3 regions of the Amycolatopsis sp. GA6-003 genome follow, and region 2 is predicted to be linked to each of the others. Evidence: riboswitches for the same ligand, from Rfam matches in the RefSeq annotation. Region 2 holds a riboswitch; each other region holds the start of a gene.
What was found. Region 2 has a riboswitch for S-adenosylmethionine ahead of F9C12_RS39725 (aminotransferase class V-fold PLP-dependent enzyme). Riboswitches for the same ligand answer to the same signal wherever they lie in the genome.

Region 1: it holds a riboswitch for S-adenosylmethionine, as region 2 does, so the genes downstream of both, thrC (threonine synthase) here and F9C12_RS39725 (aminotransferase class V-fold PLP-dependent enzyme) in region 2, are expected to answer to the same signal.
Region 3: it holds a riboswitch for S-adenosylmethionine, as region 2 does, so the genes downstream of both, F9C12_RS29150 (methionine ABC transporter ATP-binding protein) here and F9C12_RS39725 (aminotransferase class V-fold PLP-dependent enzyme) in region 2, are expected to answer to the same signal.

Annotation. Positions count from the first base shown of each region.
Region 1 is NZ_CP176499.1:8,172,563-8,182,968, reverse strand. Features, by position in the region: gene F9C12_RS36900 (class I SAM-dependent methyltransferase) at 1-206, shown strand, start outside; gene F9C12_RS36895 (VOC family protein) at 203-577, opposite strand; gene F9C12_RS36890 (EamA family transporter) at 600-1,460, opposite strand; gene rpsT (30S ribosomal protein S20) at 1,854-2,114, shown strand; gene holA (DNA polymerase III subunit delta) at 2,521-3,492, opposite strand; SAM riboswitch class I at 3,624-3,757, shown strand; gene thrC (threonine synthase) at 3,771-5,036, shown strand; gene F9C12_RS36870 (ComEC/Rec2 family competence protein) at 5,061-7,439, opposite strand; gene F9C12_RS36865 (helix-hairpin-helix domain-containing protein) at 7,436-8,479, opposite strand; gene F9C12_RS36860 (hypothetical protein) at 8,935-9,228, opposite strand; gene F9C12_RS36855 (DUF3626 domain-containing protein) at 9,290-9,742, shown strand; gene F9C12_RS36850 (DegV family protein) at 9,735-10,406, opposite strand, start outside.
Region 2 is NZ_CP176499.1:8,777,667-8,788,072, forward strand. Features, by position in the region: gene F9C12_RS39700 (glycine-rich domain-containing protein) at 7-477, shown strand; gene F9C12_RS39705 (phosphotransferase family protein) at 745-1,350, shown strand; gene F9C12_RS39710 (penicillin-binding transpeptidase domain-containing protein) at 1,717-3,366, shown strand; gene F9C12_RS39715 (ArsR/SmtB family transcription factor) at 3,463-4,158, shown strand; gene F9C12_RS39720 (potassium/proton antiporter) at 4,258-5,736, shown strand; SAM riboswitch class IV at 5,832-5,946, shown strand; gene F9C12_RS39725 (aminotransferase class V-fold PLP-dependent enzyme) at 5,987-7,315, shown strand; gene F9C12_RS39730 (hypothetical protein) at 7,567-7,812, shown strand; gene lspA (signal peptidase II) at 8,076-8,684, shown strand; gene F9C12_RS39740 (RluA family pseudouridine synthase) at 8,681-9,607, shown strand; gene F9C12_RS39745 (AsnC family protein) at 10,147-10,406, opposite strand, start outside.
Region 3 is NZ_CP176499.1:6,387,359-6,397,764, reverse strand. Features, by position in the region: gene pth (aminoacyl-tRNA hydrolase) at 1-156, shown strand, start outside; gene F9C12_RS29175 (DivIVA domain-containing protein) at 386-754, shown strand; gene F9C12_RS29170 (fatty acyl-AMP ligase) at 953-2,641, opposite strand; gene F9C12_RS29165 (ABC-F family ATP-binding cassette domain-containing protein) at 2,729-4,498, opposite strand; gene F9C12_RS29160 (4-(cytidine 5'-diphospho)-2-C-methyl-D-erythritol kinase) at 4,528-5,496, opposite strand; gene F9C12_RS29155 (hypothetical protein) at 5,618-6,091, shown strand; gene F9C12_RS29150 (methionine ABC transporter ATP-binding protein) at 6,202-7,215, opposite strand; SAM riboswitch class I at 7,432-7,522, opposite strand; gene rsmA (16S rRNA (adenine(1518)-N(6)/adenine(1519)-N(6))-dimethyltransferase RsmA) at 8,271-9,113, opposite strand; gene F9C12_RS29140 (transglycosylase family protein) at 9,206-10,406, opposite strand, start outside.

The DNA of each region.
Region 1 (10,406 bases), 610 kb from region 2:
CGGCGGCGTTCGCCGAGCTGTTCCGCGTGCTGCGGCCAGGCGGACGGCTGCTGCTCTCGGCGCACGAGAAATGGCTTCCGGTGACCCGGCACGAGCTGGCCGGCGAAGCCGCCGCGGCGGGATTCACCGACCTGCAGACCTGGACCTGGGACCCGCCGGGGTTCGCCGCGCTCGCCGCCCAGCTGCGGGCCGTGAAACCGGGCTAGCGCTGGTCGCGGCGCAACGGGTGGTCCTCCGGGACCTCGACGAGCACGATCCGCAGCCCGTCCGGGTCGGCGATCCACGCCTCGTCGGTGCCCCACGGTTCGCGCCGGGCCTCGCGCACCGGTTCGACCCCGCGCCCGGCCAGTTCGGCCAGCGTCGCCGGAAGATCGCGGACCTGCAGGAACAGGTTGACGTCCGGACCGGGCCCGGCCTCGCCCTCACCGACCACCTCGATCGACCCGCCGCCGGCGAAAAACCGCGTGCCGCCAGGGAATTCTCGCTCGATCGCGAGGCCGAGGACGTCGCGGTAGAACGCGGTGGACACCTCGTGGTCGCGGGGGTGGATCAGCACCCGGCTGCTCAGTACGTCCATGGCTCCTGCCTACCCGAGCCGCTCAGGCGACCGCAATCGCGGCGATCCCGGCCAGCACGACCAGCGATCCGGCGAGCCGGCGGACCGCGTTGCGCTCGCGGAGCACGAGCCAGGCGGCGACCCCGCCGAAGACGATCGACAGCTCGCGCGCCGGAGCGACGAGGCTGACCGGCGCGATCCGCAGGGCGTACAGGACCAGCAGGTAGCTGGCCGGCGAGGCGAGTCCGACGATCAGCACCTCGCGCCGGTGGTCGCGCCACAGCCGCTTGATCTCGGACCGGCCGCGCACGGCGGCCGGCGCGAGCAGGATGCTCTGGCCGATCGCGCCGCCGCCGAAGTAGACGAGCGGAGGCACGCCGAGCGACGTGACCGAATGCGCGTCCCAGAGCGTGTAAGCCGCGATGACCACGCCGGTGGCGACGCCGTAGAACACCCCGGCGCGCCGGGCTTTCGCGTCGCCGGTGCTGCCGCCGAGGCTGATCACGAGGACGCCGGCGACAACCAGGAAAGCGCCGATCAGCCCGAGCACCCCCGGCCGTTCTCCCAGCACGGTGACGGCCACGAGCACCGAGACCAGCGGGCCGGTGCCGCGCGCCAGCGGGTAGACGATCGACAGGTCGCCGACCTCGTATCCGCGCTGCAGCACGATCCCGTACGCCACGTGCAGGACCGCAGTGCCCGCGGCGGCGAGCAGCCAAGTCCACTGTGGACGTTCCGGTTCGACGGCCAGCGCTGCCGCGATCACCGGGAGCATCGCGACCGCCGAGACCGTGTAGTACAGCCAGACGAACCGCGGACCGCCGGAAACCCGTTTGGCGGCGAGGTTCCACCCGGCGTGCACGACCGCGGCGACGAGAACCATGGCGAGGGCAGTGGTGTTCATCCGGACCCCTTCAGGTTTTCAGCGCACGCTGAAGACCGGGTCCTCCAGGCTTTTGTCCCGTCAGATGAACGGCAAGGCTCGGCGCCCCGCCGAAGGTGCCGCTCGGACCAGGCCCGCCCGCCCTCGTTGTCTTCGCGACCCGCTCCGCGGGACCACGGGCAGGCGACGGAACCCTAGGCACTACCGAAACCCACCGTAACGGAGCCGCCGCCGGGATGCCGCGCGATTTCCGGCTCCGGGGCCCTCGCCGGGGCCGCGAGCAGGGCTGTTAAGATTTCCGACTGTTGCCGTGCGGCATTCCGTCAGGGAGGAAACCCGGCTGGTCCCTCGGGGTCGGCTTGGAGCCACACGAACGCGGCAGCGACCTTCACCGAGTGAAAGAGGAACGCCTCCATGGCCAACATCAAGTCGCAGGTCAAGCGCATCACGACGAACGAGAAGGCGCGGCAGCGCAACCTGGCGATCCGGTCCTCGGTGAAGACCGCGATCCGCAAGTTCCGCGAGGCCGCCGAAGCCGGCGACAAGGACAAGGCCCTCGAACTGCAGCGCGACGCCGCTCGCAAGCTCGACAAGGCCGTCACCAAGGGCGTCATCCACGCCAACCAGGCCGCGAACAAGAAGTCGGCTCTCGCGAAGCGCGTGAACCAGCTCTGAGCGCAGTCTTTCCGGAAGGCCCGGCGGCTTCGGCTGCCGGGCCTTTTCCGTGCCCTGGGGACGCGGCCGCTGCGGATCCGGCCGGGTTCACCTGGTTGCCGACGGCTCCCGCCGGGTGGTCCCGTCAGCCGAGGGACAGCGGTGTCCTCGGGCGCCATCACCGGGTCCGGGCGGCGTTGACCGGCTTGCTCGCGGCTCCCGCCGGGTGGTCCCGTCGGCTGGGAGGCAGGGGTGCCCTTCGGCCGCAACCGCACCGCCCCGGCGGCGTCACCAGCTCCCCACGGCTCCCGCCAGGTGACCCCGTCATCCCGAGGGGCAGCGGTGCCCTTCGGTAGCAACCGCACAGCCCCGGCGGCGTTCACCGGCTTCCCCGCGACGACTCCGCCAAAGCGGGACCGCCTCGAAGTCAGCGGTCTCCCCTGGCCGCGACCACGTCGAGGACCGCGCGCTGCAGGGCGTAGTTCGCATCCGCCGCCGCGCCCTTGACCTCGGCGTTCAGCCTCGCCACGACGCGCATCGCGGTCGCCAGGCCGTCCTGGCCCCAGCCGCGGGCCTGGCCCTGCGCCTTGCGGATCTTCCACGGCGGCATGCCCAGTTCGCCCGCCATCTGGTTCGGGTTGCCGCGCCCGGCGGCGGACACGCGGGCGATCGTGCGCACCGCGTCGGCGAGCGCGTCGGCCACCAGGACGTGCGGGACGCCCAGCTGCATCGCCCACTGCAGCGACTCCATCGCGGCGGCCCGGTCGCCCGCGACGGCCTTTTCCGCCACCGCGAAGCCGGTCACGTCGGCGCGTCCGGTGTGGTAGCGGCGGACTGCCTGCTCGTCGACGACTCCCCCGGTGTCGGCGACCAGCTGCGTCGCCGCCGAGGACAGTTCGCGCAGGTCCGAGCCGACCGAGTCGAGCAGCGCCATCAGGCCCGCGGCGTCGATCTTGCCGCCTGACCGGCGCACCTCGTTGCGGACGAACGCCTCGCGCTCGGCCGGTTTGGTCAGCTTCGGGCATTCGGTGATTTCCGCGCCCGCTTTTTTCAACGCGCCCGGCAGCGCCTTGGCGGCCTTGCTCCGGCCGCCGCCGCTGTGCACGACGACGAGGACGATGCCGTCGGCCGGCGCCTTCGCGTAGGAGAGGACCGCGTCGGACAGCTCCTGCGAGATGTCCTGCGCCGACTCCAGCACGATCACCCGCCCCTCGGCGAACAATGACGGGCTGACCAGCTCGGCGAGCGCGGGCGGTGTGAGATCGGACACCCGCGTCCGCGTCAGGTCGGCCGTCGGGTCCGCGGCCCTGGCCGCGTCGAGGGACGCTCGCACAGCCCGTTCGATGAGCAGTTCTTCCTCGCCCGTGACGAGGTGCAGCGGCGCGGGTGCGGTGGTCACCCGGCCATCTTCTCACCCGGCCCGCGAACCGTCCGCTCCGGTGATGTGGGCCGCCTCCGTGGCACGAGCTGATCGGGATGTCGTACGGTGTAGCCGAGGACGCGCCCGCCGGCGCTCCGACAACCGAATACCGCTCATCCAGAGGGGCAGAGGGAACGGCCCGACGAAGCCCCGGCAACCGGCGTACAGCCTGTCATCCCGCGATCGCGGGGTAGCTGACGACCACGGTGCCAATTCCGGCCCGCTTCGGCGGGGCAGATGAGGAAAGGAACCTCGCGATGACTGCAGCCCTCAGCGCCACCTCCGCCAACAAGACGCTCGACCTCGGTCCGGCCGTCGAACTGGTGTCGAAGGAAGAAGGGCACCGGCAGCCGCTCGCTCCGGAATTCGTCTCCGTCGAAGACTTCTCGCCGCTCGAGGTCGCCTACGACTTCGGCCGCGTCCGCCGCGAGGACATCGAGGCGGGCCCGCGCAACATCTGGCGCTACAAGAAACTCCTTCCCGTCCCCTCGACCGTCGAGGAGACTCCGAACACCGAACCCGGCTGTACCCGGCTCGTGCGCGCCGACCGGCTCGCCAAGGAACTCGGCCTCAAGCGCGTGTGGGTCAAGGACGACACCGGCAACCCGACGCACTCGTTCAAGGACCGCGTGGTCGCCGTCGCGCTCGCGGCCGCCCGCGAGTTCGGCTTCGAGGTCCTCGCGTGTCCCTCGACCGGCAACCTGGCCAACGCGACCGCCGCCGCGGCGGCCCGCGCCGGCTGGCGGTCGGTCGTGCTGATCCCGAAGAACCTCGAGCGCGCGAAGATCCTCACCACCGCGGTCTACGACGGCGACCTGATCGCCGTCGACGGCAACTACGACGACGTGAACCGGCTCGCCACCGAGCTGGCCGCCGAGCACCCGAAGTGGGCGTTCGTGAACGTCAACGTCCGCCCGTACTACTCCGAGGGCTCGAAGACGCTCGCCTACGAGGTCGCCGAGCAGCTCGGCTGGCGCATCCCCGAGCAGATCGTCGTGCCGATCGCCTCCGGTTCCCAGCTCACCAAGGTGGACAAGGGTTTCCGCGAACTCGGCCAGCTCGGTCTCGTGGACGCCAGCCCGTACAAGGTGTTCGGCGCCCAGGCCACCGGCTGCTCGCCGGTCTCCACCGCGTACCGCAACGGCCACGACGTGGTCCAGCCGGTGAAGCCGGACACCATCGCCCGCTCGCTCGCGATCGGCAACCCGGCCGACGGCCCGTACGTGCTCGACGTGGTCAACCGCACTGGCGGCGCGATCGAGGACGTCACCGACGAAGAGGTCGTCGAAGGCATCCGGCTGCTCGCGCGCACCGAAGGCATCTTCACCGAGACCGCGGGCGGCGTCACCGTGGCGACCGCGAAGAAGCTCGTCGAAACCGGCAAGCTCGACCCGGACGCCGAAACCGTCCTCCTCATCACCGGCGACGGCCTCAAGACCCTCGACGCGGTCGAGAACCACATCGGCCCGAAGGCCACCGTGCCGCCGTCCGCCGAAGCCGTCTCCAAGGCGCTCGGCTACTGACGCACCGGCCCGGGGTCCGCCGCACTACCGCGGCGGACCCCGCGGCTCGCCTCGACGCGCCACCGCCGGTCCGCTTCCTCCGGGCAGGACGGCGGTGTCACCGTCCACATCGGTCCGGGCGACCAGCACTCCCATCGTGCCGAGGACGTCCACTGTGGACTTGCTCGGATGCCCGTATCCGTTGCCCGCGCCCACACTGATCAACGCCGTGCGCGGCCGCACCGCCGCGAGAAACTGCGGCAGCGAATACCTCGAACCGTGATGCGGCACCTTCAGGACGTCTGCTCGCAGGTCGACGCCCTCGGCCAGCAGATCCGCTTGCGCGGCCAGTTCGACGTCTCCGGTCAGCAGAACCCGGCCGGCGTCGGTGTCCGCGCGCAGGACGACCGAACTGTTGTTGATCATCGTGCCGTCCTGCAATGCCGGTGCCCGGGTGGTGGCGTAGTGCGGACCGAGCACCTCCAGCGACAACCCCGGCCACTCCAGCCGTTGCCCTTCGCTCAGCTGCGCCAACGGCACGCCGCGACGCCGCGCTTCGCCGGAAACCGACTGCCATGCCCACGCCGGAGCACGCCCTGGCCCGACCGCGATCGCGCCTACCGCCCGTCCGTCGAACACCGAGGCGAGACCGCCGATGTGGTCCGCGTGCAAGTGGCTCAGCACGAGCAACGGAACCCGGTCGACACCCAGCCTCCGCAGGCATTCGTCGACCGGCCCCGGCTCCGGCCCGGTGTCGACGACCACGGCGCGGCCGGGTTCGGCGGTGGCCAGGACGAGCGCATCTCCTTGTCCGACATCGCATTCCACCATCGCCCAGCCGTCCGGCGGCCAGCCAGGCATCAGGACTTTGGCCGGGACCACCGTCAGCAGCACGACGACCAGCCCGATGGCCACCAGCAACCGGAGCCGACGGAACCGCGCCGCCACCACGACTACGACCAGCAGGGCGGCCGCACACAATCCGCCCCACCAGCCACCGGGCCAGGACAGCGCCGCACCAGGCGCTCGCGCACCATGCCGGGCGACGGTGAGCAGCCACCGGGCTTCCGGATCGGCCAGATGGATCAGCACCTGCCCTCCGCCTGGCCACCACGGCCCGACGACTGTTGCCAGCACGCCCAGCACCGTGACCGGCGCGACCACTGGTGCCGCAAGGACATTGGTGACGACCGAGACGAGGCTGACCGTGCCCGCCATCCCGGCAATGACTGGCGCGGTAACCACGAAGGCGGCTAACGGCACGGCGAGACCTTCGGCGTACCCGGGCGGAATCCCCTTTCGTACCAACGAATCTGCCCAGCGTGGCGCGAGCAGGACCAGCCCTGCCGTCGCGAGAACCGAAAGCGCGAAACCGAAATTTCCCGCCATCGTTGGGTCCCATGCCACCAAAACGCACACCGCGAAGGCCAGGGCGGGCAGCGCTGAACCGCGCCGTCCGAGGGCAAGCGCGAGCAAGCCGATACCGCCCATCACGCCGGCCCGCACCACACTCGGTTCGGGACCCACCAGCACGAGAAATCCCGCCAGACAGGCACCGGCCGCCGCGGCGGACAACCTCGGGCCTGCGCGGACCAACCGGCACAGCAGCAGAACGGCTCCGCCGACGATGACGAGATTTCCGCCGCTCACCGCCATCAAGTGGGTGAGCCCTGAGGCGTTGAACTCCCCTTCGACCCGCTGTGGCAACGCGCTCGTGTCGCCCAGCACCAGTCCGGGCAGGAGGCCCGCTGGTTCCTCCGGCAGGATCGAGCACAGCGAATGCAAGCTGTTCCGCAAGGCCGCGGCGGCGCGCTGCCACCAGGGTGCTGGCCCGATATCGACTGGCGCGGCACGGACGGAGAGGACCGCGGCGGTCAGTTCGCCGCCGCGTGCGGGCAGGAGGCGACCGGACGTGGTTACCTGCTGGCCGGGCAGCAACCCGCTCCATCCCGCGACCGGTGCCAGCAACAGCACCCGGCCGGTCGATTCGACTGGCCGACCGTCCACTGTGGCCGTTCTGACTTGCGCGGGAATCGCCACTGACCGGGTGCCGGCCTGTTGGTCGGCATAGCCAGCTTGGTGGATTGAGCGCGGCCGCTCGCTGATCTCGACCCGCAACGTCGCTGTGCCGCCTCGGGTGGCAGCGGCTCCCAACGGGTCAGCTGCTGCGTCGTGGATACGCAGGGCGGTCGGTATTGCGGCGACGAGCCCTACCAGCAGCAACGCTCCCCCGGCACCGAGGTATCTGGTGCGGCCGCGCGCGAGCAGTACGACGGCACCGACGACCGCGACGGCTCCGACCACGGTGGCGACCCACCAGCCGAGCTGCAGTCCGGCCAGCGTGGCCGCCCATCCGGCGACGGCGGCGGGGACGAGGCGGAAATCGTGGTCCCGCCGCGACTTTTCCTCCGTTTCCAGTCTCATCCGACGGTCACCTGCTCGCGGAGCTTTTCGAACTTGCTCTCGCCGATGCCGTCGACGTCGCGAAGTTGTTCGACGCTCGAGAATCCGCCGTGCTGGGTGCGCCAGTCGGTGATACGGCGGGCGGTGACCTCGCCGACGCCCGGGAGGCTGTCGAGTTGCTCGGCGGTCGCGGAGTTCAGGTCGATCTTGCTGGCTGCGGCTCCGGAGCCGACCGGTGCTGCCTGGGCGGCTGGGACCCCGACTGCCAATTGCTCGCCGTCGGCGAGTTTGCGGGCGAGGTTCAGCGTGGTCAGGTCGACGCCTGGGTTAGCTCCACCAGCTGCGCGGAGGGCGTCGGCGACGCGGGAACCGGCCGGCACGGTGACGAGTCCTGGCGAACGCACGTGGCCGACCACGCTGATTACCAGGTTCTCCTTGGCTTTGGACGCGTGCGGCACTTGCGCGCGGGCGGTCGGGAGCGGCGGGGCGATCTCGGCTGCGGGTGCGCGGCCGAAGATTGCCAGGCCTCCGGCGATGACGGCGGCAGCTGCGAGCAGGGCCAGGGCGAAGATCATTCCCCGGCGGCCCAGAAAGCCGGGCAGGCCGGTCGGTCCGGGGAGCCACCGGCGGGTCAGGCGGTCTTCGGTGTGTTCCGGCAGCCAGCCGCGGACCAGTTTTCCGCCGGGCACTTGGCTGTCCGGCGGGGCTGGGTTGTCGGCAAGTGCGGACAATCGGGCTGTGCGGCCCGGTGTCCGCAACAACGGCGTATCAGCCGCGTCGGGCCCCGATCGGCCGTCAGGGAGCGGCGGACTGTCGGCAACTGCAGACAGTCCAGCGTCCGTGCCGCCTGCGCCTGCCAGCAGGCGACTGTCAGCGACCGCGGACAGCGAAGCCTCCTCGTTCGGCCGTCGGCCGCCCACCGCCCGGCCGAGGGGCAGCCAGCGGCGTGCCGACCGGCTGCCGGGTCCGGCGGCATGCGGGATCGCGGCCAGCTGGTCGGCCAGCCAGGTGAGCCTGACGTTGACGGGAGTGCCCTGGTCTCGGGCGGACTGCTCGAACACACGATCGACGCTAGGCGTTGGCCGGCCCGGCGGCGAGAGGGTTCCGCGCGATCTGTGGACAACCCGCCCCTTGGGGACAACTCGGCCGTCATCGCCGGTGACGCGCCCGAGTCTGTCGGGGTACGCGGTCATACTGGCGGGTTTGGCCCGCGGCACCGGTGCGTGAAAAGCGTTCGCGCCCGCCGCCCCGTCGACCAGCCGGTCCGGGGTGGAAATGCAGCGTGACGCGCCACGCCGGATCGGCCCGGCTGCCGGTCGCCAACGCGGCGACGTGGGCGACCGCGCGTTCCCAAGGCTCCATTCGGATCACTGCCAGGCCATGGTGATCGCGCGTTCGAAATTGACGTATCCCGCGCGCCGGAATGCGTTCGCCATGGGGACATTGCCGAGATCTTTCGCCGCTCGGAGGCGAGGAACCTCTTGTGCGGCAAGGATTCGAGTGACTTCGGCGAGAATCATCCGGTGGTAGACCGGCCTTCTGCCCGCGGGCAGAATTTCGCCCTCGCAGTCCGGAGCAGCCGCGCGCCGACGGGCACGTCCTCAAGATCGAAAGCGTCCAGCACAAACGGCTCCGACTCCTCGGCGCGGCCCCACCACGCAGCCCTGGCAACGAGTTCGCCGCCTCGGAGCGCGACCCGCCTCCATTCCGGTCTCCGCCGCCGAGCCGCGAGATCGTCGGCGAGCTGGCAGAAGAGATCGAGTTCGTCCGGCTCGGAGATCGGGCGCAAGGTCAGGTCGGTGTGGTCCACGGCGGCGGGATGCTCTCGTTCGACGGCTGGCTACCAGGTCTAGCGGATGCCCGGGTACACGATGTCGCGAACGACTTTCAGTTATCCCGACAGTGTTTTCGAGCCGACGTCCTTCGGCGTCGAGGAGCGCCTGTCCGAACTGGTCGCGATCGCGGAAGCGGACGGCAAAGATCTTCTCGACGACTACATCGAGGCGCAGGTGCACGGCGAGGTGGACCTGGCGCGGGACGCCGAAGCGCTGGTTCTCGATCCATCCTATCGAGGGACGGAAATCGAGGCAGCGGCACGAAAACTGGGCCCGGTCGAATGGCACGACGGCTTCCGGATCACCGCTGAAGAACTGCTTCGACACCCCGATTACCGCGGTCCGGAGTTCACCGCGCTCGGTGCCGAACTCGCCGAGGACGGACGGCTCGACCCGCGCATTCTCGGGAAAGCCGCTGGTCACGACGAGCAAGACCGCAAGCGCGTTTGGCACCTGCTCGCCCGGTTCGGCAACCGGGAACTCAGCTAGCTCGCTGTACGACCACGCCGAGCACGCCAGGTCCGGTGTGCGCGCCGATGACCGCGCCGATCTCCGACACCACGCATCCTCCGGCGCACCCCGGGATCGCTTCCTCGAGCCGGTTCGCCAATTCGACGGCCCGCTCCGGCGAGGCGAGATGGTGCACTGCCAATTCGACCGGTCCGGTGCCCGCCGCCTGCACGGACAACTCGACCAAACGCCCGATCGCGCGGTTCATCGTGCGCACTTTCTCCAGCGGCAGGATCCGCCCGTCGGACATGTGCAGCACCGGTTTCACCGCCAGCGCGGTGCCGAGCAACGCCGCGGCCGAGCCGATCCGGCCGCCGCGGCGCAGGTGTTCCAGCGTCTCGACCACGAACAACGTCGACGACCGTTCGGCGGCTTCCGTCGCCGCTGCTTCGACTTCGGCCGGGCTGGCTCCGGACGCGGCGGCGTCCGCGGCGTGCAGGGCGGCGAAGCCCAAACCCATCGCGGTGGTGCGGGAATCGACGACACGAACCCGGTCGGAGCCGACTTCTTCCGCTGCCAGCACGGCGGCTTCCCAGGTGCCGGACAGTTCGCTCGACAAATGGACGGACACGACCGCGTCCGCGCCCGCGTCGAGCGCGGCCCGGAATTCGGCTGCGAACTCGGCCGGGGTGGGCCGGGAAGT
Region 2 (10,406 bases):
TCGCATATGACTGTTGCGGTAGGGGACTTGACCGGGCAGGGGCTCATCCCGGAGGAATTGTTCCGCAGGCTCCGGGCCCGCATCTCGACAGAGAACGTCGTTTCTCTGGAGTACGCGGGACGAATCATGGACCAGGCGCTTGCGTTCCTCGCGGCGTGCGCCCGGACCAGCCGCCCTCTGGCGCCGAGCGAAACCGTCGATATCGGATGGCACACGTTCATTCTGTACACGCACGAATACGCGGAATTCTGCGACCGGGTTTCCGGAAGCTTCATCCACCACGTCCCGAATGACAGAGACGAAATCGGGGACGTTCCGCTCGTCGACATGATGCGCCGGACCACCGGCGCCATCCGGGCGGCGGGGTTCGCGGTGGACGAGCCCCTGTGGTTCACTGGCGCGGCGAAGTGCGCCAAGTGTTCCCAGTGCAAGAACGGGTGCACCGACGACCCGCCGCCGTCTTCCGCGCGGAGCTAGACCGAAGAGGCAGACATGGTCAGCCAGGATTGGGCGAACCTTCCCGCTGCCGTCCGGCGAGCGATCGAAGAACGGACGGGTCCCGTGGCCGCGACGGTTTCCCCGGACAACGGCCGGAACTCCGATTTCCTGGCAACGCTCCAGGCCGCGCACGGCCCTTGCTTCGTCAAGGGCGTCCTGGCTGGCACACGGCGAGCGCGGGCGCAGCAGACGGAAGCACGGGTCGGGGCCCGGCCGAATTCTGCTGCGCCGCGCCTCCTCTGGGAAGTGACCGCCGAGGGGTGGCACGTGCTCGGGTTCGAGGCCGTCACCGGGCATCACCCCAGCCTCGCGCCGGGATCGCCGGACCTCCCGATGGTCGCCGAGACCGTAGCTGCGATGACACGGGAGCTGACCCCGTCCCCCGTCGAACTGGAGCAGTCCATGGACCAATGGGCGTGGTCCGCCCCCTGGCGTCGACTGTCCGAATCGGACCGCGAACTTGACGGCTGGGACAAGGCCCACCTGCCTGAACTGCTGGACTGGGAGCGGCGCGGGATCGAGGCCGTTGACGGAAGCAGCCTCGTGCACAGTGACCTGCACCCGCTCAACATTCTCGTCTCCGACCGCGCGCGGGTTGTCGACTGGGCGTGGTCGAGCGTCGGCGCGCCATGGCTTGACCCGGCGGCGTTGGTGCTGCGGCTCGTCGCCGACGGCCACACCCCGCAACAGGCCGAAGAATGGGCGAACGCGATCCCGGCGTACCGAGACGCCCCCGCCGAAGCAGTGACCGCGTTCGCGGTGCTGGTCTTCGGAATGTGGGCCTACCGCGGCGCGTTCCCCGGGCTCACCGACGTTGCCCGGCAGTACGTCCGGTACCGACTGGCGACTTGATCCGGAAGGCCAGGAGGCAGCGAAAAGGGTGCGTCTGCCGTCCGGATCCCGGCGGTGACCAGCAGGTTTACCCTGCGAACGAGCAGCCGGGATTCCGAAACAGCCGACGACGCGTCCCGGGCGAGGCCATCTCGCGGAGCAGAAGGCCCACCGTGGACAGCAGGAGCACCGCGCCACCGCTCGCCGGTGATCGGGGTCCTTCAGGCGGGCTTTGAGCGCGGCACGTCCCCGACTGGTCCCAAACTGCCCTCCGGCCCGCGGATCGTTGACCCGCGGACCGGCGGCGGACGTATAACGACCTATACTGCACCGCGTTGATCACGAATCCGTCCCATTCCCCGAGGTAACGCCCGGTTCCCTCCAGCGATGAGCAAGCTGGGCCAGGGACGCGGGCGGACCGCGTGGGGCGAGGGGGAGGCGACGGTGAGTCCTGCCGGGAAGAAGGGCGTGCTGATCGGGGGCGCGCTGGCCGTGGTCGCGATCGTGGTGGCGGCGGTCGTGCTGCTCAACGGAGGGGGATCGACGGCGGCCTCGCCAGGAACGGAGACGGTCGCGGAGCCCGGCGACCCGACGTCAGCGGCGCGCACCTACCTGCTCGCCTTCGCCGGGAAAGACCCCGACGCCGCCAGCAAGGCCACCGACGCCCCGACGGACGCCTCTTCCGCGCTGCAGGACGCGTGGGCGACGCTCCGGCCCAAGGAGCTGACCGCCAAGCTCGGCGACGTCGGCGCGGCACAGGGCGACAAGGCCACGGCGGCCTACACGATCACCTGGAACCTCGGTCCGAACCGCAGCTGGACGTACACCGGCAGCCTCGGCCTCGTCCAGGCGCAGGGCAAGTGGCGGGTCCACTGGGCGCCGACCGTGCTGCACCCCAAGCTGGAAGCGGGCCAGCGGCTGGCGATCGCGTCCTCGGACCTTCCGGCGGTGGTCGACCGCGACGGCAAACCGGTCGTCGTCTCCGGCAGCGGCGGGCTGAAACTGGCTGACGACGAGGTGTTCCCGCTGCTCCGTTCGGCGCTCACCGGGCACGGCCAAGCGTCGCAAGCGTTCGCGGTCGAGCGCGTGGACGCCACGGGCAAGAGCCTGGAGACGCTGTTCGGCAACCCCGAGGGCGACCACAAACCGGCCGTCACCGGGCTCAGCGTCGCGACCCAGAACGCCGCTCAGGCAGCGGTCGACGGATACCGCGGCAAGGCAGTCCTCGTCGCGGTCCAGCCGTCTTCCGGCGATCTGCTCGCGGTGGCGCAGAACGCCAGCGTCACCAACGCGGCGTCGGCGTTCAGCGGCCAGTACGCGCCGGGGTCGACGTTCAAGATCGTCACCGCCACCGCGGCGCTGGAAGCCGGGCTCGTCACGCCGGATTCCTCGGTGCCGTGCCCGCTGACCGACCGGATCGGCACCCGCACGCTCTCCAACGAGGGTTTCGACCTCGGCACGACGACCGTGCACAAGGCGTTCGCGAAGTCGTGCAACACGACGTTCGGCCGGCTCGCGTCGCAGCTGCCCGCCGATGGGCTCGCGAAGGCGGCCACCCAGTTCGGCCTCAACGCCGATTTCGCGATCGAGGGCCTGTCCACCGAGCTGGGCCGCGTCGACCCGGCGGCGAACGCGGACGAGCAGGTCGAGGACGGCATCGGACAGGGAAAGGTGCAGGTCAGCCCGATGGGAGCGGCGGTGCTGGCGGCGACCGCGGCGTCCGGGCGCGCGGTCGTGCCGCGGCTGTGGGAGGGCGGGACCAAGGTCAACACCGGCTACCAGCCGCCGTCCGGATCGGTGCTGTCGGCTCTGCGCGGGATGATGCGCGAGGTCGTCACCGGCGGCACGGCGACCGGCCTCTCGCACTCCGGTCCGGTGTTCGGCAAGACCGGCACCGCGCAGTTCGGCGACGGCGCGGAGGCGCACGGCTGGTTCGTCGGCTACCGCGGCGACCTGGCGTTCGCGGTGTTCCTGGAGGGGGCCAACGACTCCAAACCGGCGGTCTCGCTGGGCGCGAAGTTCCTCGACGCGCTGTAGCGGCTCGTGAGTGTTCATCCCGGTTCTAACCGGGATGAACACTCACGAGGCGACTTTTCGGCCGCCGCCGAACCTTGCCCGCTCTACCCTCGCCGTATGGAAACAGTCGGACTGGCCGAAGTCGCCGCAGTGCTCGCCGATCCGAGCCGCGCGACCATGTGCCTCGCCCTGCTCGACGGCCGCGCCTGGACCGTCGGCGAACTGGCCGCCGCCGCGCGGATCGCGGTCTCGACGGCCAGCGAGCACGTGACGCGGCTGGCCGAGGCCGGGTTCGTCGCGCGGGTGAAGCAGGGGCGGCACGCGTACGTGCGGCTGGCGAATCCGCGGGTCGCGGAGTTGATCGAGCATCTGGCGCAGCATGCCGAACTGAAACGGCCGTCCGGGCTGCGGACTTCGTTGCGGGTGCAGCGGTTGTCCTTCGCGCGCAGTTGTTACGACCATCTGGCCGGGACGCTCGGGGTCGCCTTGCGGGACGGGATGGTCGAACGGGGCCTGATCGACGTGTCGGACGGGCTCGCGCTCACCGACGCCGGACGAGACGTGCTGGCCGATCTCGGCGTCGCGGTGCCGGATCGGCCGCGGCGGCCGTTGCTGCGCGACTGTCTGGATTGGACAGAGCGGCGGGAGCACCTGGCCGGCGCGGTTCCGGCGGCGGTGCTGGAGCGGGCCGTCGAGGCGGGATGGCTGACGCGGGACCAGCAGCGCGCGATCCGGGTCCTGCCGAGCGCGAAGGGGCCGTTCGCCGCGCTCGGTGTCGATCTCGCGACGGTGAGTGCCGCCGAGGCGTCGTAACACACCTGCGCCGTCCCCCGCACCGGTGGTGCGCGCTCGGGAACCGGACCCTGCCTCACTATTCTGGACGCCTGCGGGCGACCGGGAGGGAGGGCCAGAGTGGACGAGCTTCCCGTGCTGCTGGGCGTCGGAGCGCTGGTTCTGGTCGTCTCGGTCGTCGCGGTGCGGGTGTCCATCCGGCTCGGCTTCCCGTCGCTGCTGCTGTATCTCGGGATCGGCGTCGTGCTCGGCGAGGCCGGGTTCGGCATCCGCTTCGACAATCCCGCGCTCACCCAGTCCCTCGGGCTCGCCGCGCTCGTGCTGATCCTCACCGAAGGCGGGCTCACCACGCGCTGGTCGGCGGTGAAACCCTCGCTGGGGCCCGGAATCCTGCTGTCCACAGTGGCCGTGGTGATCAGCATCGCGGTCACCGGCGCGGCATTGCACTGGCTGCTCGGCCTCGACTGGCGGCTCGCTCTGCTGTGGGGCGCGGTCCTCGCGTCCACCGACGCGGCGGCGGTGTTCTCCGTGCTGCGCACGGCCGGGGTGGGCAAACGGCTCGTCGGCGCGCTGGAGCTGGAATCCGGCGTCAACGACGCGCCCGCCTACATCGCGGTCGTCGTGCTCGCGTCCGGCGAGGCCGTCGACTGGTCGCTGCCGCTGCTGGTGGTCTACGAACTGCTCGCCGGCCTCGCGCTCGGCCTCGCGTTCGGCTGGCTGGGCGCGCAGGCGCTGCGCCGGGCCGCGCTTCCGGCGACCGGCCTGTACCCGCTCGCCACGGTCGCGGTGTGCGTGCTCGCGTACTCCTCGGGACAGCTGGCGCACGCGTCCGGCCTGCTCGCCACCTACGTCGCGGGCCTGGTGCTGGGCAATTCCAAGCTGCCGCACCGGTCGGACACCCTGTCGTTCGCCGAAGGGCTCGGCTGGCTGGCGCAGATCGGGCTGTTCGTGCTGCTCGGTCTCTTCGCGTCGCCGACCCGGCTGCTCGAAACGCTCATCCCGGGCCTGGTCGCGGGCGCGGTGGTGCTGCTGCTCGCGCGGCCGCTGTCGGTGATCCTGTCGCTGCTGCCGTTCCGGTTGCCGTGGCGGGAGCAGACGTTCCTGTCGTGGGCGGGGTTGCGCGGTGCGGTGCCGATCGTGCTCGCGATGATCCCGCTGTCCGAAGGCGTGCCGGGCGCGCAACGGCTCGTGGACGCGGTTTTCGTGCTCGTCATCGTGCTCACCCTGCTGCAGGGCGCGACGCTCAGCCCGCTCGCGCGGATCCTCGGGCTGACGAAGGCGACGCAGGCGCACGAGATCGAGGTCGACGCCGCGCCGCTCGACGAACTCGGCGCGGAACTGCTGCAGGTGCGCATCCAGAAGGGGTCGAAGCTGCACGGCGTGTACCTGTCGGAGCTGCGGCTGCCCGCCGGGGCGACGGTCAGCCTCGTGGTGCGCGGCGGGACGGGCTTCACCCCGCAGAAAACGAGCCGTTTGCAGGTCGAGGATCAGCTTCTCGTGGTCACGACCGCCGCCGACCGCGACGCGACCGAACGGCGCATCCGGGCCGTCGACCGGGCCGGCCGCCTCGCCCGCTGGCACGGGGAATCCGGGGCCTGACCCTTCTGTCCTTTGTAGACTGTCGGGTGACCGCCGTCTCAGATCACGAGACGGGGCTGGCTTTCTTCGCGGGTTTTCCGCTATCTTCGGTTCCAGGTCATGAGTGCCAGCGCGAAGCCCCGGCTTGCTGGCCGGCAACCCTCCTACCGCGGTGGGGTGCCCCGGGTGAGGACCAGGCCGGTCGCGCAGTGCGGCGGGCAAGCGCGGGCCCCTCGCCGGGGGTCCCCCGGAACGCCGAGGAGGCACCGTCATGACTCTCGCACTCGACCGGTCCACGGAAACTGTTTCTGCTGTTCCCGCTGTCGCTGGTGCCGCGTTGCGGGTCCCGCTGGTCACCGGCGGCGACATCGGCTACGCCAACCTCGACCACGCGGCCAGCGCGCCCTGCCTGGACGCGGTGCGCACGGCGGTCGACGAGTTCCTTCCCTGGTACGCCAGCGTGCATCGCGGCGCGGGCTTCGCTTCGCAGGTCTCCACCCGGCTGTACGAGCGGACCCGCGACGTGCTGCGCCGGTTCGTGGACGCCCGCAGCGGCGATTCGGTGATCTTCACCCGCAACACCACGGACGCGTTCAACCTGCTGGCGAAAGCGTTGCCGCGCAAGACTTCCGTGGTGGTGTTCGACAGCGAACACCACGCGGCCCTGCTGCCGTGGCGGGGCCCGAACGTCCGGCGCGTGCGGCTGCCGCGCACCCGGCTCGCCGCGGTGTCCGTTGTGGACGAAGCGCTGGCGGAATGTCCGCAGGGGCCGCGATTGGTGGTGGTCGCCGGGGCGTCCAACGTGACCGGCGAGCTGCTGCCGGTCGCGGAAATCGCCGCGGTGGCCCGGAAACACGGTGCTCGGGTCGCGCTCGACGCCGCGCAGCTCGCTCCGCATCGGAGGATTTCGGTGCGGGAGCTGGATGTCGACTATGTCGCGCTGTCCGGGCACAAGCTGTACGCGCCGTTCGGGGCGGGCGCGCTGATCGGCCGCAGCGACTGGCTGCGGGCGGCCGAGCCGTACCTGGCCGGCGGCGGTGCGACGAAACTGGTGACCGAGGAAGCCGTGGTGTGGAACACCGGCGAGGAACGGCACGAGGCCGGTTCGCCGAATACCGTTGGCGTGTATGCGCTCGGCGTGGCCTGCGAGCAGCTGGCGGCGCATTGGGATGCCGTTGGTGCGCACGAGGCCGCGCTGCTGGAGCGGTTGCGCAAGGGTCTCGAGAGCTTGCCCGGGTTTGCCGAGCTGCGCTTCTTCGACGCACCGGTGGACCGGGTCGGCACGGTCAGTTTCGTGGTCGACGGATTCGAGCCCGGCTGGCTGGCGGCGGTTCTGTCGGCTGAGTACGGAATCGGCGTGCGGGACGGGGCATTCTGCGCGCATGTGGCCGCCCGGCGGTTGATCCGTGAAGCCGGAAGCGAGGGCCAGCAGGCCGTCCGAGTGAGCTTGGGGCTGGGGAGCACCGAGGAACACGTGGACCGGCTGGTGCTGGCGCTGCGACAGATCGTGGCCCGGGGCGCCCGGTGGGAGTACGCGAAGGTGGACGGCCGGTGGGCGCCGGTGGGGGACACGCGGGAGCTGCCCGGTTTCTGTTCCTGATCGAAGGCGGACCCGGACATCTTGGGTCCTCGGTTGCTGCTGATCGGCAGCAAAGTGCCGACCAGCTTCGGAAAAATCATCGACTTGCCCGCAGTCGACGGAGACGGCGCACTGCACGTCTTGGAGGTTGGGCAGCAATCCGCCCGAAGAACTGAACAGGGACCACCGCTTGTCCGTAGTCGCCGCCGAGGCGGACTCCGCGACCGAGCGCATCGTCACCTACCTCAACACCAGCTACGGGGTGCCGATCAATGTCGTCTTCTTCCGTTATTACCGCGACGGCGGACACGAGTACCTCGCTCGCACCTGGCTGGTCGACGAACGACACCGCCGAGTACGTCGTCCCCGTCGAATGGGTGGCCGTCCGCGACCGGACCGAAGGCTTTTGGCAGAGCGGCATGTTCGCCAATCAGCACAGCGCTTGCCGTCTCAGCAACAAATTCACCATCGACCGGTTGACTGATCATTTCAAACTCGACGACGGGGAACGCGGTTGATGGCGTCGCCGCCGCGGGGGAGGCAGTCGGCTAGGGCGGCCTGCTGACCGTCGTGGATTTCTCGCGGTTCGGTGCGGGACAGGCCCGCCAGTGGGCCGCCCACAGCGGGAGACAGTCGGCGGGGTCCACGCCGCGGCGGCGCGGGTGGGGATCTCGGCGGGCACGACGGCGAAACAGGCGGAACCAGCGGGCGCCGGGCGACCGGATTCCGGCCGGGGACTGCCGCTGTGACCTGCTCGGGCGCGGTTGTGGACAATGGAGGGGTGAGCACCGATCCTTCGCCGTCCGAATCCGAGGTCGAGCCGTCTGCGGAACCGCCTGAGCAGGGGGCTGCCGAGGAAACCTCGCCGCTGCCCAAGCGGCGGGTCTGGGTGGTGTTCGCGGTCGCGGCGCTGCTGTGGGCGATCGACCTGATCACGAAGAACCTCGTCGTCGCCAACCTCGAGGGCAAGGAGCCCAAGCCGATCCTCGGCGGGCTGATCTACCTGCAGGTCACCCGCAATCCGGGCGCCGCGTTCTCGATGGCGACCGGCATGACCTGGGTGCTCGCGCTCGTCGCGATCGGCGTCGTGATCGCGATCGTGTGGATCTCGCGCCGGCTGCGCTCGGTCGGCTGGGCGATCGGCCTCGGGCTCGTGCTCGCCGGCGCGCTCGGCAACCTGACCGACCGGTTCTTCCGCGAGCCCGGACCGCTGCGCGGGCACGTCGTCGACTTCATCTCCGCGTTCGTGCCCAACGGGCAGGGCTTCGCGATCTTCAACATCGCCGACTCCGCGATCTGCGTCGGCGGCGCGCTGATCGTGCTGCTGTCCCTGCTCGGCAAGGACTACGACGGCACCTCCACCCGCGGCAAGAAGAAGGACTCCGAGTGAGCGCGCGCATGCTGCCCGTCCCGGACGGGCTCGACGGGATGCGCGTCGACGCCGGGCTCGCCAAACTGCTCGGCCTGTCCCGCACCGCGGTCGCGGACCTCGCCGCGGCGGGCGACGTGCTCCTCGACGGCCGTCCGGCGGGCAAATCGGACCGGCTGGCCGCGGGCGGGCTGCTCGAGGTGACGCTGCCGGAACCCGGACGGGCGGCGGAAATCGTCGCGGAGCCCGTCGAAGGCATGAAGATCCTGCACGATGACGACGACATCGTGGTGATTTCGAAACCGGTCGGCGTCGCCGTGCACCCCAGCCCGGGCTGGACCGGCCCGACGGTCGTCGGCGGCCTCGCGGCGGCCGGGCTGCGCATCTCGACGTCCGGAGCGGCCGAACGGCAGGGCGTCGTGCACCGGCTCGACGCGGGCACCACCGGGGTGATGGTGGTGGCCAAGAGCGAGCACGCGTACACCGTGCTGAAGCGGGCGTTCAAGGAGCGGACCGTCGACAAGGGCTACCACGCCGTCGTCCAGGGCCACCCCGACCCGACGCGCGGCACCATCGACGCCCCGATCGACCGCCATCCGCGGCACGACTACAAGTTCGCGGTCGTCGCGGGCGGACGGCCGAGCGTCACGCACTACGAGGTGGTCGAGGCGTTCCGGGCGGCTTCGCTGGCGCATGTGAAGCTCGAAACCGGGCGCACGCACCAGATCCGCGTGCACTTCTCCGCGCTGCGCCACCCGTGCGCGGGCGACCTGACCTACGGCGCGGACCCGGTGCTGGCCCGGAAACTCGGCCTGACGCGGCAGTGGCTGCACGCGCGAACCCTCGGCTTCGCGCATCCGGCGGACGGCCGGTGGGTGGAGTTCGAGGCGGAGTATCCGGACGATTTGGCTAGTGCGCTGGAGATCTTGCGGGACGGGAACTAGTCCTGCGGCTTCGCTGACGTGGCATGCGCGGGGTTTGCCCGTCTGGCGGATGGCCGCTGGGCGGGGTAGCCGGACGGTGTGGCCGGTGCGCTGGGGATCTTGCGGGGCGGGAGCTAGTCCGGTGGCTGCGTGGTTTGCTGGCGCGGCATGCGCGGGGCTTGCCCAGCTCGCGGATGGCCGCTGGGCGGAGTGTCCGGACGGTGTGGCCGGTGCGCTGGAGACCTTGCGGCACGGGAACTAGCCCGGTGGCTGCGTGGTTTTGCTGACGCGGGATGCGCGGGGTTTGCCCGTCTGGCGGATGGCCGCTGGGCGGGGTAGCCGGACGGTGTGGCCGGTGCGCTGGAGACCTTGCGGCACGGGAACTAGCCCGGTGGCTGCGTGGTTTGCTGGCGAGGCATGCGCGGGGTTTGCCCGTCTCGCGGATGGCCGCTGGGCGGAGTGTCCGGACGATGTGGCCGGTGCTCCGGACCTCCCGCGAGACGGGAGGCCTCGCGAGCGCCTGCGCCGGGTGCCGACCGGCGCGGGCGCCGGCCGGCCGGTTAGTCGACGGCCCAGGTCAGGGTGCGTTCGTCCGGCTCGGGCCGCGGGCTCCAGCGCACCGCGACCACCCGGGTGGCGGTCGGGAGGACGTAGACGGTGTGCCCGCCGAGCGTCTCGCCCGGCTGCACGCCGATCTTGTGCGGCGGCCGCGACGTCAGCGAAACCGGGGCCTTGGCGATGGTCTCGCCGCTGTCGGTGACGAGTTCCAGGTAGTTGTCGGGCAGCGACGCGAACGGGATCGGGCCGCGGTTGGTGATCT
Region 3 (10,406 bases), 2.4 Mb from region 2:
CCGGGACGGCAGGATCCGGCGGATTTCGTGCTGAAGGACTTCTCGACGGTCGAGCGCAAGGAGCTCCCGTTCGAGATCGACCGGTGCGCGGACGCCACCGAGGCGCTGATTTCGCGGGGACTGGCCGCGGCGCAGAACGCGTTCCACGCCGCCTGACCCCGCCATGCCGGGTTTCACCCGGATGCGGCCTCAAGGACCACTTCGGCCCGGGGTGCCTGTGGGTGAGCCGTTGTGGCGGTGCGTGATCGATTTCTCACTCGATGGGTGGCTTATGGGGCCCTGATCGAGTCGTCCGGGCGGGCGCGGGCTTCCCGGGGTGGCTGGGACCAGTTAGGACGGAGTTCAGGAGTTCGCACCACCCCGACCCTGAATCGGAGAATGATCCATGCCGTTTACCGCCGAGGATCTCGCTGAGGTCGCTTTCGGTAACGCCCCGATCGGCCGCCGCGGCTACGCCAAGCAGGAGGTCGACGACTTCGTGCGGCGGATCGCGAAAACGCTCGCCGACGAGGACGATCTCACCGCGGCCGAGGTCCACCACGTGCTGTTCTCCAAGCCGTTGATCGGCAAGCGCGGGTACGACGAGCGCGAGGTCGACGAGTTTCTCGACGAGGTGGAGGCGCAGCTGGCCGAGAGGTCCGGAAGGAGGGCTCCGGTGATTCCGGGGAGCCGGGACCATACCGAGGCCACTGCTGGACGGGCTTCTTGGCCGGTGGTCGCTGAGGCGCCGGTGGAGGGGTTGCCTGGGAGGTGAGGTCCCCGACGGCTCGTGCTTCGCACCTCGCGGGGCGGTGGTTGCGTGGGGCACCCCGAAGCTGAGTGTGACGACGGTCTGGGGGTGCTTGTCAAGGCGGGAAAGATGCCTTGACAAGCACCCCCAGACCGCGTTGTTGGCTTCGTATCGGGGTGCGGGGCCGGGGCTGGCTGCTTGGTTGGCCGGGTGCGGCGGCAGTTAGGCGTCTGCGTTTTTCGCGATCTTGTCCGCGTACTGCACTGCGGTCGCTGCCCGCTTGACCTTGCCGGAAGGGGTTTTCGGCAGGCTTCCGGCGGGGAGGACCACGACGGCGAAGGGGCGCATGTCCACTGCGTCTCGGACCCGGGCGGCGATTTCCTTGGCCAGGCGGTTTTCCTCGGCGGCGTCACCGGCCAGTTTGGACTCCACGACCACGGCGAAGCGTTCGCGGCGGCTGCCCGCGTCCAGGCGGACCGCGACAGCGTTTCCTGCTCGGACCCCTTCGACCGAACCGGCGGCGCGTTCGATGTCGGTCGGGTACAGGTTGCGGCCGCCCATGATGATGACGTCCTTGCGGCGGCCGCAGATCACGATCTGGCCGTCGACCAGGTAACCCAGGTCGCCGGTCTTCATCCAGCCGTCCGCGTCCTGGGTGTCCAGCGGGCCGTTGACCGTCAGGTAGCCCGGGGTCACCGCCTCGCCGCGCAGGCGGATCTCGCCGACCTGGCGTTCGCCCAGTACCGCACCGGATTCGTCGACGATGTCCGCTTCCAGACCGTCCAGTGGGCGGCCTAGCAGGGCGAACGAGCGCACCGCGTCCGTGCCGCGGCGGGGGTCGTCTTCGGGCACCGGCACCGCGCGGTTGTCCGCTTCCAGGGCGTCCGCTTCGACTACGTCCAGCGTGAGGCCGGTGAACAGCGGCGCGAACGAGACCGCCAGCGTCGCCTCTGCCATGCCGTAGGCGGGGAACACGCACTCGGGCGGCATCTTGAACCGCTTTCCGGCGTCCACGAAGGTCGCGACGGCCGTTTCGTCGATCGGCTCCGCGCCGTTGAGCGCGATGCGCAGCTTCGACAGGTCGTAGGCGTTGTCGTCCTCGACCCGGGCCATGCGCTTGCCGACGATGGCGTACGCGAAGTTCGGCGCGGCCGTCGTGGTGCCGCCGTACTTGCTGATCAGCTCCGGCCAGATCAGCGGGCCGGTCAGGAACTCGACCGGGGTGATTTTGATCAGTTCGACGCCGAACGTCATCGGCACGGTCAGGAAGCCGACCATGCCCATGTCGTGGAAGGTCGGCAGCCACGACACCATCACGTCGGTGTCGAACTCGAACTCGGCGCGGTCGACCATCGCCTTGACGTTGGTGTACAGGTTGCCGTAGGTGATCCGGACGGCCTTCGGTTCCGCGGTGGATCCGCTGGTCAGCTGCAGCAGCGCGGTGTCGCTCTCGGCGGTCTCCACGATCTCGGCCAGCGGCTGCGCGGCCGCGAGTTCGGAGATCAGCCGGTAGCCGATGCCCTTGCCTTCCAGCACCGGGGCGAGCTGGTCGAACGGTTCGCCCAGCACGACCAGTTCGGCCCCGATCATCGCGAGCACCTTCACCGTGTCCTCGGCCCATGCGGCGAGGTCGGTGCGCGGGGTCGGCTGGTGCAGCATCGTCACGCTGCCGCCTGCGAGCCACACCGCCTGCACGGTCGGCGCGATGAGCACCGGCGCCGCGGCCAGCACCGCCACCGCGCTCCCCGGCGCCAATCCGCCGCTGACCAGCCCGCCCGCGATCCGGCGCGCTTCGTCGTGCACCTGCGCCCAGGTCCGGCGCACCGGCTCCTTGGGCTCGCCGGTCACCATGCCGCGCCGTTGCCCCCGGTCCGCCGCGTTCCCGACGAGTGTGTCCACAAACCGACTCATGTGCGTCAGATTACTGTCCGGTTTTTCCGGGCCCGCCCGCGGCGGCGTGAACAGCGGATGTCCGGCGGCAGACAGCGTGCGGACGGGTCACTCAGCGAGTTCGGACGTCTCCAGCCACCGCGCCTCGACGTCGTCCTTCTCCGCCAGCACGGCCTTCAGTTCGGTGTTCAGCTCGATCAGCTTCTCCGGGTCGGTGGCCGCCTCCGCCAGCGCCGCGTGCAGTTTCTCCTCGCGCTTCGCGAGCTGGTCCAGCTTCCGCTCCAACCGGCCCAATTCCTTTTGCGCCGCACGGGTTTCCGCCGCGCTGCGCTTGGCCTCGGTCTTCTCCGCCGGGGGTGCCTCGCGACGCGGCGCGGCTTCCTTCGCGCGGGCGCGGCGCTGCAGGTACTCCTCGATCCCGCCCGGCAGGTGGGTGACCTTGCCGTCGCCGAGGAGCGCGTACGTCGCGTCGCAGACCCGCTCGACCAGGTACCGGTCGTGCGAGACCACCACCATCGTGCCCGGCCAGCCGTCGAGCAGGTCTTCGAGCTGCTGCAGGGTGTCGATGTCCAGGTCGTTCGTCGGCTCGTCCAGCAGGAGCACGTTCGGCTCGGCCATCAGCAGCCGGCACAGCTGCAGCCGGCGGCGTTCGCCACCGGAGAGGTCGCCGACCGGCGTCCACTGGCGGGCGGCGGGGAAGCCGAGCTTCTCGCCGAGCTGCGACGCGGTCATCTCCTGCTTGCCGAACACGACCCGGCCCGAAACCTGCTCGATCGCTTGCAGCACGCGAAGATCGGCGGGCAGGTCGTCGAGTTCCTGGCGCAGGTGGGCGAGCGCGACCGTCTTGCCCTGCACGCGCCGCCCGGTCGACGATTCGACGTCGCCGCCCAGCAGCTTCAGCAGCGTGGTCTTGCCGGAGCCGTTCACGCCGACCAGACCGATCCGGTCGCCCGGGCCGATCCGCCACGTCACGTGGTCGAGCAACGTCCGGTCGCCGACGGACAGCGAAACGTCTTCCAGCTCCAGCACCGTTTTGCCGAGCCGGCGTTTCGCGAACGCCATCAGCTCCACGGAATCGCGCGGCGGCGGCACGTCCGCGATCAGCGCCTCGGCGGCCTCGACGCGGTAGCGCGGCTTCGAGGAACGCGCCTGCGGGCCGCGGCGCAGCCACGCCAATTCCTTGCGCGCCAGGTTCTGCCGCTTCTCCTCCGCGGTCGCGGCGAGGCGGGCCCGTTCGGCACGCGCGAAAATCCAGTCGGCGTAACCGCCTTCGTACTGTTCGACCCGGCCGTTCGCGACCTCCCAGGTGAGGCTCGCGACGGTGTCGAGGAACCACCGGTCGTGCGTCACGACCACGACCGCGACCCGGCGGCCCAGCAGGTGGTCGGCGAGCCAGCGGACGCCTTCGACGTCAAGGTGGTTAGTGGGCTCGTCCAGCACCACCAGGTCCAGTTCGCCGGTCAGCGCGGCGGCCAGCGCGACGCGCCGGCGTTCGCCGCCGGACAGGTTCGCGGTCGGGGTGTCGAGGCCGATCGCGGTGATGCCCAGACCGTCCACAATAGACCGGACGCGTGCGTCGGCGGCCCATTCGTGCTCGGCTCCATAGCGCTGCAGCACGACGTCGCCGACCGTGCTTCCGGCCGGCAGTTCGGTGCGCTGGGTGACGACGGCCATCCGCAGCCCGCGCACCTGGCTCACCCGGCCGGAATCCGGCTCGCTCAGTCCGGAAAGGACTTCGAGCAGCGTCGTCTTGCCGCCGCCGTTGAGCCCGACGACGCCGATCCGCTGCCCCTGCGCGACCCCGAGGGAAACGTTGTCCAGCAACGGCTTCACGCCGTAGGACTTGCTCACCGATTCCAGGTTGACCAGGTTGGCCATCCGGATCCTTTCCACTGTGGACTATTGATTCAGGCGTGCACGCGCGGCGGCGCGTTGCGCGGGGCGTCGTCGCCGCCCACCACGCGCGCGCCGGGCACCGGGCCGTGCGCGACCCGCACCGTCCGGCACACTCCGGCACCGGAGAGTTCGGCGGCCACCTCGACCGCGGTTTCCGCGTCGGAGCACAGGAACGCGCAGGTCGGCCCGGAGCCGGACACGCATCCGGCCAGCGCGCCCGCGTTCACCCCGGCACGCAGCGTGCGGCGCAGGCCGGGCCGCAGCGACACCGCGGCCGCCTGCAAGTCATTCCCGAGCAAGAGGGCGAGCTGGCGAGGATCTCCCGACGCGAGCGCCTCCACGACCGGCGTGTGCGACCCGATCCGCGGCGGCTTGCCGTCGGCGCGCAGCCGGTCGAGTTCGCCGAACACCTTGGGCGTGGACAGGCCTTCCTCGTCGAAGGCCAGCACCCAGTGGAACGTGTGCCGCGCGAGCACCGGCACGAGCTGCTCGCCGCGGCCGGTGCCGAGTGCGGTGCCGCCATACAGCGCGAACGGCACGTCGCTGCCCAAGCGGCCGGCGATGGCGGCCAGCTCGTCGCGCGTGACGTCGAGCTTCCACAGCGACGAGAGCCCGACCAGCGCCGCCGCCGCGTCCGCGCTTCCGCCCGCCATGCCGCCGGCGACCGGAATGCCCTTGCGCAGCACGATTCGCACCTTCGGCTCATCCGCGTCCGGCCGTCCGGCGTAGGCGGCCAGCTCCCGGGCCGCGCGCCAGGCGAGGTTGGCGCCGTCGGTGGGCACCGTGCGCTCCCCCTCGCCGTACACCTCGAGCCCGGGCTCGTCGGCGGCCGCGACGGTCACCTCGTCGGTGAGCGAAAGCGCCTGGAAGACGGTGACCAGCTCGTGGAATCCGTCCGCCCGCAGGTCTCCGACGGCCAGGTGCAGGTTGACCTTGGCCGGGACCCGGACGGTGACTGGTGGTGGAACTACGGCGAGCACCCGTCCAGCCTACGTGGCTGGCCCGCGCCAGGTCCCGCCAGGAGAAAACGTCGGCACGGAAGTTCCCCCAGTCGTCGCCGCGGAGTGGCCAGACGAGCTAATTTGGAACTACTTTGTAACTATGCGCGCGCCCGAGGTGAACCTGTCCGAGCTGTCCCTGCGCCCGCGCCGGGTGGTGGAGCGGCTCGAGGCCGCGCCGAGCCGTTCGGTGCGGATTCGCCGACGGGAGAAGGACAAACCCGATCTGCTGCTCGTCACCGCCGAGCGCGCGGAACAGGCGGTGGCCGGGTTTTCGGCGACCGTCACGCTCCTCGTGGAGCTGATGCGGCGCAGCGCCGAGACGGCCGCGCTCGCCGCCGAGGCGCTGCCCGCCGCGTTCCCGTGGGCGCGGTACCTGTCGACGGAAGAGCTGCACGCGTTCGCCGGCGAATTGGTCGAGACCTTGGAACGAGCCGAATCCCTCGGCAGCCCGGTGCCGTTCGCCACGCTGGTGGCGAAGTGGAAGCAGACCGCCGAGGCACACGCGGATCCGGAACTCGCGGCGATCTTGCGCCGGAACGACCACAGTGGACAGACTTCAGGACGGTTGTCCTGAAACTTTGCCCGTGTGTCCTGATTCCTCGGGCGGCGCGTCCGGCGGAGACGGCGAGGGCCGCCCCATCTGGATGGGGCGGCCCTCGGAAAAACGGTTCGGCGTAAGGGAAATCAGGCGGCGACGACGCTCTGCGGACCGCGAGCCGGCTGGATCACGTGCGCGCCCCGGTCGGAGATCCAGGACAGCGCGGCGTCGGCCCGCTCGCCGCGGACGCCGAGGCGGAACCGGGCGATCGGGGTGTCCCCGACGCGGGTGAGGCCGCCGCCGATGGTGGCGAGCTCCACGTCGAAGCGGCTGGCCGCCTCGGGCAGCAGCGCGCCCACCGACGCGAACCCGATCAGCACGACGTCGACCGCGCGGTCGTACTTCGCGGCCTGGGCGCGCGAGGTCTCGATCGACGGCAGCACCGCCTGCGCGGTCCAGCTGTCCGGCGTCGAGATCAGGTCGAGCACCGTGCCGCGCTCGACGACCACGCCGTTGTCGAGCACCGCGACGTCGTCGCAGACCCGGCGGACGACGTCGGCGTCCGGGGTGGTGACGACGACCGTCACGCCCAGTTCGGCGCGCGCCCGGTCGAGCACGGCGAGCACCGCGCCGGCGTCCTCGGCCGCGATCCCCGCGGTCGGGTCGTCGGCGAGCAGCACGGCGGGCCCGGCGGCGAGCGCCTTGGCGACCGCGACCCGGCGGAGCTGGCCGTCGGTGAGTTCTTCCGGCTTCTGCGCGGCGCGGGCGGTGAGGCCGACCAGGTCCAGCAGCGAGCCGACCCGGCTGCGCCGCTGCGGTCCGTCGACGCCGAGCTGCTCCAGCGGGCTGGCGATATTGCCGGCGATGGTGCGCTCGGCGATCAGCTCCGGCTTGGTCCCGACGACGCCCAGCTGGCGGCGGATCTCCCGCAGCCGCTTGCCGTCGAGGGTCGCGGTGTTGAGGCCGTCGAGCCGCACGACGCCGCGGTCGGGACGCTCCTGCAGCGCGATGCAGCGGGCGAGGGTCGACTTGCCGGAACCGGACGGACCCACGACCCCGAACAGCGAGCCGGCTTGCACGTCGACGCTCACGTCGCGCAGCGCGGCGACCCGGCTTCCGTGGAAGGGAAAGGATTTGGACACGTTTTCGACAGTGATCACGAAAGGGCTCCAGGCAAACGAGGCGCGGCGGGAGTTTCCGGGCGCGCCAGGCGTCATCGAATTACCGTCCACAGTGGACGGCGCAAGAAAGTGCGGAAAAAACGATCAGGCGATGACCATGGAGCGTCGACACGCACATACCGAGCGGCGACCTTCGTCGACTACGCGCCGGCGGGTCAGCAGGAGCGGGCGGGTGACCCTCTTCATCGAAAACAGCCTCCATCGGTCCTGGCGGTAGCACCTGCCCTGCGGAGGGTGGTTGCTGCGACTTCGGCGAGCCAGGTCTCTCAGTCGCTCGGGATGGACGCTTTCGAGTAAAGCCGATCCCATTGGCTGAACGCAAGCGCGTTGGTGCAGATCACACGTCTGGTGGTGCCCGCATCCCGGGACCCGGCGTCCAGGACCCGAAAACCCGGAACCTCGGTCGCCGAACAGTGCCTCGACCTGCGAAACCCGGGCGGCGGGCCACGGCGGCGAACTAGTTCGTTCCACTGTGGACGATCAAAGAGCTTTGTGGAACAAGAGTTTTCTCGTTGTCAAGTGGTGGCTTGACGCGGGGCGCGAGGCAGGGCTGCCCGCGGCCGAAGCGGGGTCGAGATAGGTCAGGGAAGCGAAGCACCTTCGGGCGGCACCGCTGAACAATCGGGGGTGCGGAGCACTCAAGCTCCCCCGAATGCCGAGGGGGTGGCGAGGCGCTCGGCACAGGTGGAGGGCGGTTTCCGCGGTCCGCGCACGATCACCGAGAGTAGCTGTCTGTCCATGGATGCCCCACACTCAGCGACGACGCAAGATCATCGGACAACACAGCGGAACCAGTGGCTCGCATCCGGAATACCTGCCGCGAGGCCGCCGTTAGAGGTCACAACGCACGGGGAGTTCCGCGACTGGGAGGTGCTCGCGTTGCCTTGCTGCCACTGGTATCGCTTCTTGGACGCGAAGTAGGCCGCTGGAATCCCGACCAGGAATCCGGCGAAGGAGAACCCCGCGACGTACGGGCCGCCGACGAGCTGGGCCTTGCGGCCGAACCTAGCCCGCCGTCGCGGACGGGGTCCCGGTCAATGACCGGCAGCCGCGATCCGCGCGAACGCGTGCACGTCCAGCTGTTCCCCGCGTGTCTTCGGGTCGATTCCCGCCTCGGCGAGCAGCTCGCCGGCCCGCTCGGCGGAACCGGCCCATCCGGCCAGCGCCGCCCGCAAAGTCTTGCGCCGCTGCGAGAACGCCGCGTCGACCACCGCGAAGAGCCGGGCGCGATCCACTCCGGCTACCGGGTCGGTCCGGGTGAACGAAACCAGTGCGGAATCGACGTTCGGCACCGGCCAGAACACCGCGCGCGGCACCGCGGCGACCTTCCGCGCCGGGCCGTACCAAGCGAGTTTCACGCTCGGCACGCCATAGGTGCGGCTGCCCGGCCCCGCGGCCATCCGGTCGGCGACCTCGGTCTGGACCATCACGAGTCCGCTGCGCAGCGACGGCAGCTCGGCCAGCAGGTGCAGCACCACCGGCACCGCGACGTTGTACGGCAGGTTCGCCACGATCGACACCGGCTCAGCCGGGAGGTCGGCGGCCCGCACCCGCAGCGCGTCGGCTCCGACCACCGTCAGCCGGTCCACTGCCTCCGGGGCGCGCTCGGCGACCGTGCGCGGCAGGCGGGCGGCCAGCACCGGATCGATCTCCACCGCGACGACCTGAGCGCCCGCGGCGAGCAGGCCCAGCGTCAGCGACCCGAGCCCGGGTCCGACCTCCAGCACGACGTCCCCCGGCCGCACGCCGCCGAGTTCGACGATGCGGCGGACCGTGTTGGGGTCGTGCACGAAGTTCTGCCCGAGCTTCTTCGTGGGCCGCACATCGAGTTCGTCGGCCAGCCCGCGGATTTCGGCAGGCCCCAGCAGTTCCACCACCGGACGAGCCTACCCAGCGGCGACGCGGCGGACGAAAACAGGCGGCCGGGAGCGCGAGGCTCCCGGCCGCCTGCCGGAAAATCAGAGCGTGCTCAGGCCTTGTAGCCGCAGCCCCAGGCGCTGTAGCCGCCGCGCGCGTCGCGCACCCGCTCGGCGATCGCGATCTGCTGCTCCCGGGTGGCCTTGTCCGCGGTCGGGGCGTACTGCCCGCCGCCGTAGGCGTTCCAGGTCTGGCGGTCGAACTGGAGGCCGCCGTAGTAGCCGTTGCCGGTGTTGATGGACCAGTTGCCGCCCGATTCGCACTGCGCGATGCGGTCCCACACGCCGGTGTCGCCGATCGCCGGCGTCGGCGGCTTCTTGGTGCCGACCTTGATGATCTTGGCCTTGGCCTCGACGAGGACCTTCTCCGAGACCTGCTCGCGAGCGATCTCCTCGCCGTTTTTCTTCGTGACCTTGTAGGTCACCAGCTTCTTGCCCGGCGTGCCCGGGTCCTCGACGCTCTGCTGGCCCTGCAGCTGCGTCGGGTCGTCGACCTTCTGCACCTCGGGGTCGATGGTCTCTTCCTGGTTGACCATCGACACGCCCATGCGGCTGACGTGGACCTCGGCGCCGTTCTTGAGGCTGACGTCGAGGCCGCCCTCGATCGCGTCGTCCGGGCCCAGGTTCAGCTTCAGGTCGGAGACGAGCTCCTTGGTGGTCACCGCGTTGGTGCTCACCTGGCGGGGCGCGTTGGTGCCGTCGAAAAGCGTGATGTGCTTCAGGGTCTTGACCTGGACGGTCGAGCCCTCCAGCGGCAGTTCGCCGGACGACGGCATCGACGTCCACGCGCCCTGGGAAAGCATGCTGCCCATGCCGAGCTGGTTCATGGCCTCGCCGAGCGTGGTCGCGCGGACCCAGGAGGGCCGGGACACGCCGTCCACGACGAGGTTCAGCTGACGGCCGCGCTCGAGCTTGATGACGCCGCCGTCGCCGACCGCCGCCTGCGGCGAGGGCGAAAGCGCGTCGTGCTCGCCGACCGACAGGCCCGCGTCCTCGAGCACCTCGCCGACGGTGCCGCCGAAGCTGTGCACGGTCTGCTGGTGGCCGTCGACGTCGACGGTGATGCTCTTGTTCATCGCGAGCGCCGCCGCGCCGCCACCGCCGACGGTGACCAGCAGCGAGAGCACGGCGCCCTTGAGGAAGCGGCGCTTCCAGGTCTTGGTCGCCTCGCGCAGCCCTTCCTCGACCGCGGCCTTCTTGGCCTGCGGGGAGGCGGTGCGGTCCTGCTCGACCTCGTCCGGGAGGACGAGCGGC